3 regions of the Blautia sp. RTP21359st1_E11_RTP21359_211015 genome follow, and region 2 is predicted to be linked to each of the others. Evidence: riboswitches for the same ligand, from Rfam matches in the RefSeq annotation. Region 2 holds a riboswitch; each other region holds the start of a gene.

Region 1 (3,287 bases), on a different contig from region 2:
GAAAAAGTTTCTCCGCTATCCAGGATAGAGGAAGCCTTCCGGAGTCTTTCGAGTATCACCGGCTGTGAGATCAGATCCTTTGTAAGCTCCAGGCTGGTTTCAGGGGAAAGTCCGCTCCGAAGCCCCAGGGAAAGGCCCTGGGCCAGACGACTGTAATCCATGGCAACCGGGATCTCACGGAAAAACGGGAGATGGATGACCATTTTTCGCAGCAGGCTGTGGCCTTTTTCCGTAAGACTGAAAAACAGGATGCAGCCAATGAGGGCTGCGGCGAGGATCAGAAAAACAGAGGAATACCGGCTGATCACGTTACCTGCATTCAGAAGTCCCCGGGAAACCCCGTTCATTTCCATTCCCATCTGGTTAAATACCTGTTGAAATACTGGCAGGACTTTTATCAGAAGGACCAGGATCACAACAGCCATCATGCCAAGCATGAGCAGCGGGTAAGTGACTGCAGACCGTATCTGTCCTGAGATTTCTTCCTCCTGTTCATAGTGGGAACTGAGACTTTCCATGATCTCATCCAGGCAGCCGGTTTCCTCACCGGTCCGGACATAGGCGGTCATGGATGTGGGAAAGATCCCGGATTCGTCAAGAGCCCGGGAAAGAGAACCGTTTTCTTCCACGGAACGGATCAGGGGTGTGAGGATCTGCCGGTCTGCATCGGTCTTGCTTTCGTCACAGAGGATGTGAAGTCCTTCCGCTGTGGATATGCCGGAATGCAGAAGCATTCCCATCTGCCCGCAGAAACTGGATAATTCCCGGGCTGTCAGTTTGTTTTTCATAATAAGGTCTCCTTTAGTTGGTCAGCGCGTGAACTGTACCGTATAATTGCTTTCATCACCGATATATTCCTGGATCGCTTCATCACCATCACTGTTGGCGTCAAAGGTGGGATCCATCAGCTTCCAGGTGTCGCCGTCAAAAGATACTGCCTTTGTCACCCAGCCTCTGCCACGGATATAAACATCGATCCATGCATGCTTTACATCACCGGAATAGCCGATCTGAAGCTTGCAGGGAATGTCCTGGCTGCGGAGCATTGCAGTAGTCAGTGCAGCGTAATCAAAACAGATCCCCGTGCCGGTGCTTAACGTATCATCTACATCAGGAAGATAACCGGCTTCGACAGAATCAGCTTTGTCATAATCGTAGGAAATATGACTGGTAACATATGTATAGAAGGTTTTCAGGATGTCGATATCGGTCATGTCTTCTTTGACAAGAGAGGCTGCCAGTTTGCAGGCTTCACTTTTGGAAGAAAAGTCCACGTACTGGTTTGGATATAGAAACGGAAGAAATTCATTCTGAAGCTTTATTGTGAGCGTTTCCGTGTAAAGGGCGGCATACTGGTTTCCATCAACCTGCTGATAGCAGGTGATGAGATACTCACCGGAGCCTTCGGAAAAAGGAAGTACCGTCTGTTCATCAGGTTCCAGAAAATAGGAATAGACCACACCGGAGGGAGCAGTAAGCTGAATGTTCATGCGGGAATCATCGGAATCGGATTCTGCAGTCAGATATCCCTGATCCTGATTGGAAATATCCAGGATCAGAGGGGAACTGCCCAGTGTTTTTTTGCCGGGGGCCTCCGGGGTGAGGACTCTGGCCGGAGAATATACCGGAGGTTCTTCATCGGAGGAAGGAGAATTTCCACAGCCTGCCAGCAGGATTCCGAAAAGCAGCCATACAAAAAAGAGACGGACTGGTAAAAATTTTGACATTGTTTCCGTTCTCCTGTTATATCATGCTTTCTTTTTGAACAGTATAGCAGATTCCGTGAAAAAAAGACAGGAGCAGGGCTCAAAATGCAGTGGAAAATGTTGACATTTCAGGGAAAAAAACATATACTCTATATATAAAGGCAAACCTGTTGAAAGACAGGGACGCAAAGCCATGGGTCTAAGGTCCGAAGGATGACTATGACAGCCGGTTGCCGCATTAAATTCCGATTTAATGACGTATTCAGATAACATCTATGAACAAGAATCTGTGTGTTAATGCGGCCGTTTATTTCGTTAGAATAAGCGGCTTTTTTGATGCCTAAAATCCGGTTTAGGTTGGAAACTGAAACGTCGGCTTTCAGAAAGGTGTGAATGATATGAAAAGAACAGATATCCGTAAAATTTTTACAGGCAGGAAAAAAGCTTTAGCAGGATGCCTTGCAGCTGTTATTGTACTGGCAGGTGGCTTTAATGTCTGGCAGTCGTCACAGGTTCCGGAATTTCCGGATTTTACAGATCCGGTAGTGGAGACTACCATCACAGAGGACGACACTCCACTTGCTTCAAAACCGAAGGTGACTACCAAAACGACTTCAAATACCAAGACAACCAGAAAAAAAGTTAGGCTGAAAAAAGCGGCGACCAAGACTTATACCAAGAAGCTTCCGACTACCAATAAGAAGAGTACGACCACAAAGAAAACAAACAGAAATACAACCGTAAAAACATTAAAGACAGTTAAGACTGCAACAACACAGAAATACACAAAGAAATCAAAAACAGCCGTTCAGACACGGAAAGTAACTACAACCATTCAGACGACCACAACAGTCATGGCGGCTTCAGCTACTGCCGGCAAAGCGAATGCAGCTTCCACAAAAAAAGTAGAAAGCATCAACATGGACAGCAAATATTCAGTAAGCAATATTGCTTCCATTGCACCGAAGATGGACAGCAGGGTGCTCAAAGCCTACAAGAAGCTTGGATTTACTGTAACGATCGATCCGTCTGTTAACTACGGAGGCTGCTTTAACGCACATTCAAGAAGCATCATCCTTCGTTTTGAGAATGAGACAATCTACCATGAGCTGGGACATTTCCTTGCTTTTGTTGCGGGAAACGTAGACAGAACAAGTGATTTTGCCGCAGTTTATAACAGCGAAAAATCCAAATTTACAGGTATTAACAGAAGCTATGCAACGCAGAACAGTTCAGAATATTTTGCAGAATCAGTGCTTGAGTATGTAACAAGTCCGTCAACACTTAAGAGACAGAGACCAAAAACGTATGCAGCGATTGTGGCGGCTCTGAATAAAATTACTGATGAACGTATCCAGAGGGTCATGGATATATACGGACCGTTCTGGAGCTAAAAAAGAAGCATACAGGAACGTTGGATCTGTCCGGGAAGAGATCTCCCGGGCAGATTTTTTTCTTTTTTGTGAGAAAAGTATAAAAAAAATGTCGATAAATATTTCTTGCAATAGACTCTATAAGGTGTGTATAATGAAACATAAGCTGAAAACATGCTTTCATTCAAAAAAGTGCAGCCATGTCAGG
Region 2 (3,287 bases):
CTTTGACTTGTTTCATCTTATACCAAGAATCCTTTGTTTTCAAGGATTTCCAGTGTTTCTACGCAAAACAATATTTCGTCTGATCGCGTCTATTATCTTTTATCTACTCTGAGCTGAAAGCTAATTATATTTCTTGCATATCTGTTTATTTTTATACATATAAGCATCTGCAGCATCCAATAACATCTGCATTGTACACGACATATCATCGGAGGATAATGCCCATCCGCATGCATAGTCGATTGGTATTTGATTTTCATAACTATTTAATCTGTCTTTTTCTCTGTTCAAGGATTTTAATATTTCCTTAATTTTCGCCTCGCTTGTATGATAAATGACTGCTATAAACTCATCTCCGCCATATCTTCCAACAAAATCCTTTTCTGGAATAACACTGCGCAAAAGCTTTGCGAAATTTATTATTAACTGATCTCCTGCGGAATGTCCCATTGTATCATTTACAGTTTTTAAATTATTTAAATCAAACATTATGCAAGCTGTAGGATCTGTAATTATATCTTTTTTATTAAGAAGATCATTACAGGCATTTTTATTTGGCAGCCCAGTATGGGCATCTATGAATGCTTTCTGTTCCAGCAGTCTGTTTTGCATTGCCATCTGCATTGCCCTTAGAGTCTGCATAATAACCAATATCACCAGACTCAACATATCAAGTGCCGACAAAAGCTCTATAGTACGAATCTTTACAGCGATCTTTTCTGAATAGCTTTCTGCGGAAGAGACAGTTTCATCTGCCATCGAAAAATATATTTCACTCATATTAACAATGTCTGTATTTTCGTATCCCTTGTTTCTTGCTGCTTCAATTTCTGTTTTCAATTTATCCCAGTAATCACTCTGGATTTGCAATTTTTCCTGGTATTCTTCGTCATTGAGTTTTACCAGATCATAATGTCCATCCTGATATCTCAATCCAAGAAGAATATCATCCAAATATTTAATTAATTCTTCATTTTGGTTTCCTGTAATTTCTAATTTTACTTCACGCTGTGTAGCTCCACGTACCAGACCTGCATAATTTATTACGCGTGCTGTCCCCTGCAGCCTACTAATCTGAATCATCATAAAAATAATAAGAACTACTAATATCAATATAAGGAAACTCTGTATAATACCTATTATATTTTTACTTTTCTTGTTTGTCTGCATTTCACAATTTATCCCAAACCTTAAATAATATTCATTTACTTTCCTACAGGAAATCAAATGACAGACTTTTGGTCAGCGAACTTTCATTAAGAATATTAATCTTTGAAGATGGAATGACAGTTGCAGCAGTTTTCTTGTTGCTTTATAACTTCCGCTAACATCAACAGCAGCTTATCAATCCACTCATGTCATTGATGTTTGGATCATAAACTGTCTGTGTACAAATATCGGGAAGATCATCTCCTGTTGATAAATCATTCCTCAAAAAAAGCACTGCCAACCAGACAGTGCACCTCATTTTATGCAACTGGCTGCCATTTTACAGGCCCTGTAGCTTTGCGTCCCAGACTTTCATCTGGTTTGCCGATTTCCTTATTATAGCTTTTACACGTATACAAAAAAACTGGTTTTATTATACTATAGTGCTCTACTATATACAAGAAAAACATTACCGTTTTAACGTCCAAAAATAAAAAAAGAACAGCCGATATATATATCGAACTGTTCTCCCACTTCCGAAATCCACGCAGCATTGACATTACCGTTCTATATATTTTGTGATGACAGATATTAAAATCCTCATATCAACCGGCTTCGCCACATGGTCATCCATTCCGGCATGCAAAGCAGCCTGTACATCCTCTGCAAATGCATTTGCTGTCATTGCAATAATAGGGATCTCCTTTCCGTCTGGACGCTCCGACAGATTTCTGATAGCTTTTGTCGTTTCATAGCCATTCATTTCCGGCATCATGATATCCATCAAAATCAGATCAAAGGTCCCCGGAGCTGTATTGCAAAACTGTGCCAAGGCAGATTTTCCATCGGCAGTCCTAGTTACGATCATCCCTTGTTCTTCCAGCAAAGCTGCTGCTATCTCTGCATTTAAATCATTGTCCTCTGCCAAAAGGACATGCAGACCATGTAAATCCATATCTTTCCTTAACTTTTCTTCCTTTTCAGACAGTATCTGTTCTGCTATAAGCAGGGGAATTTCTACCGTAAATGTTGAGCCAATACCCTTTCTGCTGCTGACCTCAATTTTTCCACCCATAAGATCTACATACTGTTTGGCAATGGCCATTCCCAGTCCGGCTCCCTTATAGCTGGTTCTTGCCCCACCATTTTCCTGACTGAACTCATCAAATATTCTGGTCTGGAACTCCTCACTCATACCAATTCCGGTATCTGATATACGATAGCGTACAATTATATGATTCTCATCATTACCCGGAGCGTTTTCTGCAGCGAATGAAATGGTGCCTCCGTCTTTTGTAAATTTGACTGCATTACTGATAATGTTGAGCAATACTTCCCTGATTCTGAGTTCATCTACCATCACATAAGGAGTTTTTAGTTTTTCTCTTGAAACATACAAATTAAGGTCACGATTTTCCATATATCCCTTTGCGATCGACAAAACAGTATTTATCATATCCCTGAGATCTGTCGGTACCGGTTTATATTCCAGTTTACCACTTTCAATGCGGCTGATATCCAACACATCGTTGATCAGTGTCATCAGATATTCTGAACTCTGCCTGATCTTTTTCAGACAATTCTCCACCTCTTTGTCCGGTTTCCTCTTCATGGCAATATCTGTAAATCCAACAATTGCATTCATTGGTGTCCTGAGATCATGAGACATATGGTTCAGGAATGTCGTTTTTGCAATATTCGCCGCATTTGCATTCTGTGCTTCTTTCAGGGCTTCCATCTGTTTTTTTCTACTCACGGAAAGAGAATAAACCAGAAGAAGCAGTACAAAAATAATCACAAACGAAACTCCGATAACTAAGCCTGCATGCTCAGCAAGGATATCCTTCAAGGTCATTTCCTTTTCTGAAACAGAATTCTGTGCAAGGACAACACCATTTAAAACATTGGATGACTGCTCAATTGCTTTATTGATAATGGTAGCTGCTCTTCTGTTTTCTCTCGTCGTGAACATTCCTAATTCCTGCCGTTTTGCCATCTCTGCAAATGACAGACTTTGGGTCAGTGGACTTTCATTAAGAATATTGATCTTTGAGGATGGAACGACAGTTGCTCCCACTTTTCCATTTGCTACAGCCTCCAGGCATTCTTCCTGTGTATCATATTGTTTGATTTCTGCA
Region 3 (3,287 bases), on a different contig from region 2:
AATGCCATTCGCAAAAATGCCCAAAACAAATCGGCGTACTGATATATTACCAAATATGGTAGCAGTATTTAGAATAATTTTGTATTATAAAAGTGTTACAAAATATCGGCGTACCCGCCACACGTTTACAAAATCAAACGGTCTGTACGCCATGTCTTAACCTTATGATTACAGATATTAGCAACCTGTCAAAGGGTGTAAAAACTCAGTAACTATGCGGGTTTGCGTACTGTTAAAGCAGTAAAAAACGACACCGCATGTGGAGACGGTAGTACTGCTTTCCCACAAAAAGCCAGACGGACATATCAACGTAAAAGTTGAGTTTGGCGAGGGTGAGGGAAAAGTTCCACTTGATAATATTGCTAAAAGAGCGGAAAGCTATAAGCCCAAAGAACGAGTGACCTACAAAATGATAAAGGAGTACATAGAAGCTAAATACGGCTTCAAAGTACATACCGCATATATTGCAGAGGTAAAGAGAGATTTAGGCTTGCCGATGTACGATGCTCCTAATGCGGTAGAGAAATTGAAACAGCCGAGGAAGCATCCAACTCCAGAGAAGGTTGAAGCAATAAAGGATGCATTGAAGCATTTTGAAGTGATTTAATAATGATGAGCGTATCATTAAAATAGTGGTACGCTTTTCTTTAAAATATTTGGGAAGCAATATATAAGTGCTGAATATGCTTGAAAGGAGCATTCCTGTAATTCATTAAAAGCGCCAATTGAATAAAAAAGAACCTCAAGGTATGATTGAGTTGCATCTTGGCGGATGTAAACAAAACAATCAAGCACTGGAGGTTCCAAATGAATTATACACAGAATGAAAAGATTGAGCAAGTAACAGATTCAACAATGGTTGTCGGAGTTGATATAGGAAGCCAGATACATTATGCAAGAGCTTTTGATAACAGAGGACGCGAACTTACAAAACGTATTTTTCCTTTTCATAACGATCTGGAAGGGTTCAATTCTTTCAACCTTTGGGCAGAGACACTTAAGACTGAGAATAAAAAGACTGCAGTTCTGATCGGCTGCGAGCCAACAGGTCATTACTGGTTTGCGTTTGCGAAGTATGTAAATGATCATCAGAAAAGATTAGTAATGGTCAATCCATTCTCGGTTAAGAAGATCAAGGAACTTGATGATAACAGTCCAAAGAAAACAGATTCAAAAGATCCAAAAACAATCGCAAAACTAGTTGTGGATGGGAGATATTCAATCCCATACATGCCAGAAGGCATTTATGCCGAAATAAGAGACCTGGTATACAGCCGTGAGCCTATATGGATAATCTGAGGCATAAGTGTCGTGAAGAGCCGTATGCCTGAATTGGGCACGTACGGATCTGTGGGGGATATACCTAGTAATAGGTGTTTCTACCCGACAATTTAGGACTCGTCAGAGGATGGTGATCCTGGTAGACATGAGAGGTTAGTTACGAGAGGTCCTCGCCCACTGCTTATTGCTTTTCGTAACCTCCACAGGGGAGTTACTTGATTCGGTTAAAATATATGTAAATTTTCCACCAAAATATTATTGACGTAAGAAAAACCACATGGTATTTTATTTTTGGAAAAAATGAAAATTATTTTAAAGGCAAACCTGTTGAAAGGCAGGGTCGCAAAGCCAGAAGGGACTAAAGTCAGAAAGCTTGACCATGTCAGCCGGTTGCCACTGTTTCCATATCATCATAATATATGGAAAAGATGTTTGAACAGGAGAGATTCCGATACCTTTTATACTATATAGATGTGTGATTTTAAAGAATATAGTAGGGACACTGGCAGATTTTGGCAGATGTCCTTTTTGTATGCAAAAATGGGTAACAAAACTAGCAGGGACAGGTTTTCTGTATACAGATAAAAGCAGGATGAAGAAGGCATAAGACGGAGAGAGGACTTTTATAAAATGAAAAATTATGAAGACAAAATATATTCATTAGGTGAGACTGTAACGGGGCAGACACAGGCCATGTCACAGGCCGTACAGAAAACACTGGAAAATAATGGTGGGGTAGGTATAATGACAGGATTTTATGACCAAAACCTGTCTATTTTGTCTGTGAGTAATCTGCTGTTGCATAGTACAGGATATACATTCGATACTTTCATGAAACAGACAAAAGGCTCATTGAGAAACTTCTTTTATGACGAGGAAGATATACTGGAGCGAGACCGTTTTTTGCAGCTTCATGGAACAGGGGAAGCACAGATCCTTGCAGCAGACGGTACAGTGAATAATGTACGGCTTTGTAAAGAGGATGCGACAGATGAGGCGGGTAGACAGATCTGGGTTATGTCCGTACAGGTCAACTGGGATCATGTAAATCTGGCACTGCTCAATGAGGCTATCTATTCTGGCTTCTGGTATTTTGACTGTGACGAAAACAGTGAGATTGTGAATGCAAACTGGAGTCATGAATTCCGAAAAATGCTTGGCTATCATGACACCCTGGACTTTCCGAATAAACTGGAATCCTGGTCAGATCTTCTGCATCCACAGGATAAAGAAAGAGTAATGGTGCAGCTTCAGGCGGCAATTAAGGATAAGACGAACCAGATAAAATACCAGGTAGAGTATCGTATGAGAATGAAGGATAATCAATACCAGTGGTTTCGGGCATCGGCAGAAGTAATACGCCGTCTGGATGGTTCTGCCAGCAGGATTGCCGGGATTTTTATTAACATTGATGGGGAGAAAAAAGAAATCATGCAGGCACAAAAATCTGCTGCTTTCCACCGGGCTTTTACGAAAGCAGATTTGTGCGAGTATTATGTGAATCTGGAAGCGAATACTTTTGATACCTTTAAGGTTGAACCGTCCCTGATGACCGTCTTTGAACAGAGTCATACGTGGGATGAATTGATCCGGCATTTTGTGGATTCCTATGTTGTGGAGACAGATAAGAAGGCGGTATCCTCTTTTTACGACCGTGGTTATATTGCAGAAAGGCTGAAGGGGCTGGAAACCGAATTGGCTTTAGAGTGCCGTATCACTCTGAATGGAGAAGAACGATGGGTCCGCAATGTGGTCATACGTGGCGAAATAGAGGATTCAGAATATGCCATGATCTTTCTGCGTGATATCACAGAGGCAAAGGTAGAGAGCACACGGCATCTGCAGATGGCAGCGGATAATGCTTCCATGGAGCAGCTGATCCAGAGCATAGTGCGTCTGGTTGACCGCTTTGTTGTCTGTGATCTGGAAAATGACAGATATGAATTCTACAATCTGAATGGACAGATGATATATAAACCTCTGGGATTTTATCATGATTTTCAGAT

The links. A riboswitch is a leader RNA that binds a small molecule or an ion and turns the genes downstream of it on or off. The one in region 2 is predicted to bind cyclic di-GMP.
Region 1: linked by a shared signal. The riboswitch ahead of AB5026_RS12890 (hypothetical protein) and the one ahead of AB5026_RS11155 (GGDEF domain-containing protein) in region 2 are both predicted to bind cyclic di-GMP.
Region 3: linked by a shared signal. The riboswitch ahead of AB5026_RS02610 (response regulator) and the one ahead of AB5026_RS11155 (GGDEF domain-containing protein) in region 2 are both predicted to bind cyclic di-GMP.

Annotation. Positions count from the first base shown of each region.
Region 1 covers NZ_JBDGAB010000038.1:1,447-4,733, forward strand. Annotated here, with positions in the region: gene AB5026_RS12880 (type II secretion system F family protein) at 1-788, opposite strand, end outside; gene AB5026_RS12885 (transglutaminase family protein) at 810-1,727, opposite strand; cyclic di-GMP riboswitch class I at 1,857-1,944, shown strand; gene AB5026_RS12890 (hypothetical protein) at 2,105-3,100, shown strand.
Region 2 covers NZ_JBDGAB010000029.1:10,492-13,778, reverse strand. Annotated here, with positions in the region: gene AB5026_RS11155 (GGDEF domain-containing protein) at 121-1,170, opposite strand; cyclic di-GMP riboswitch class I at 1,470-1,545, opposite strand; gene AB5026_RS11150 (transporter substrate-binding domain-containing protein) at 1,709-3,287, opposite strand, start outside.
Region 3 covers NZ_JBDGAB010000004.1:108,569-111,855, forward strand. Annotated here, with positions in the region: partial or broken gene AB5026_RS02600 (hypothetical protein) at 257-607, shown strand; gene AB5026_RS02605 (transposase) at 808-1,299, shown strand; cyclic di-GMP riboswitch class I at 1,589-1,679, shown strand; gene AB5026_RS02610 (response regulator) at 1,912-3,287, shown strand, end outside.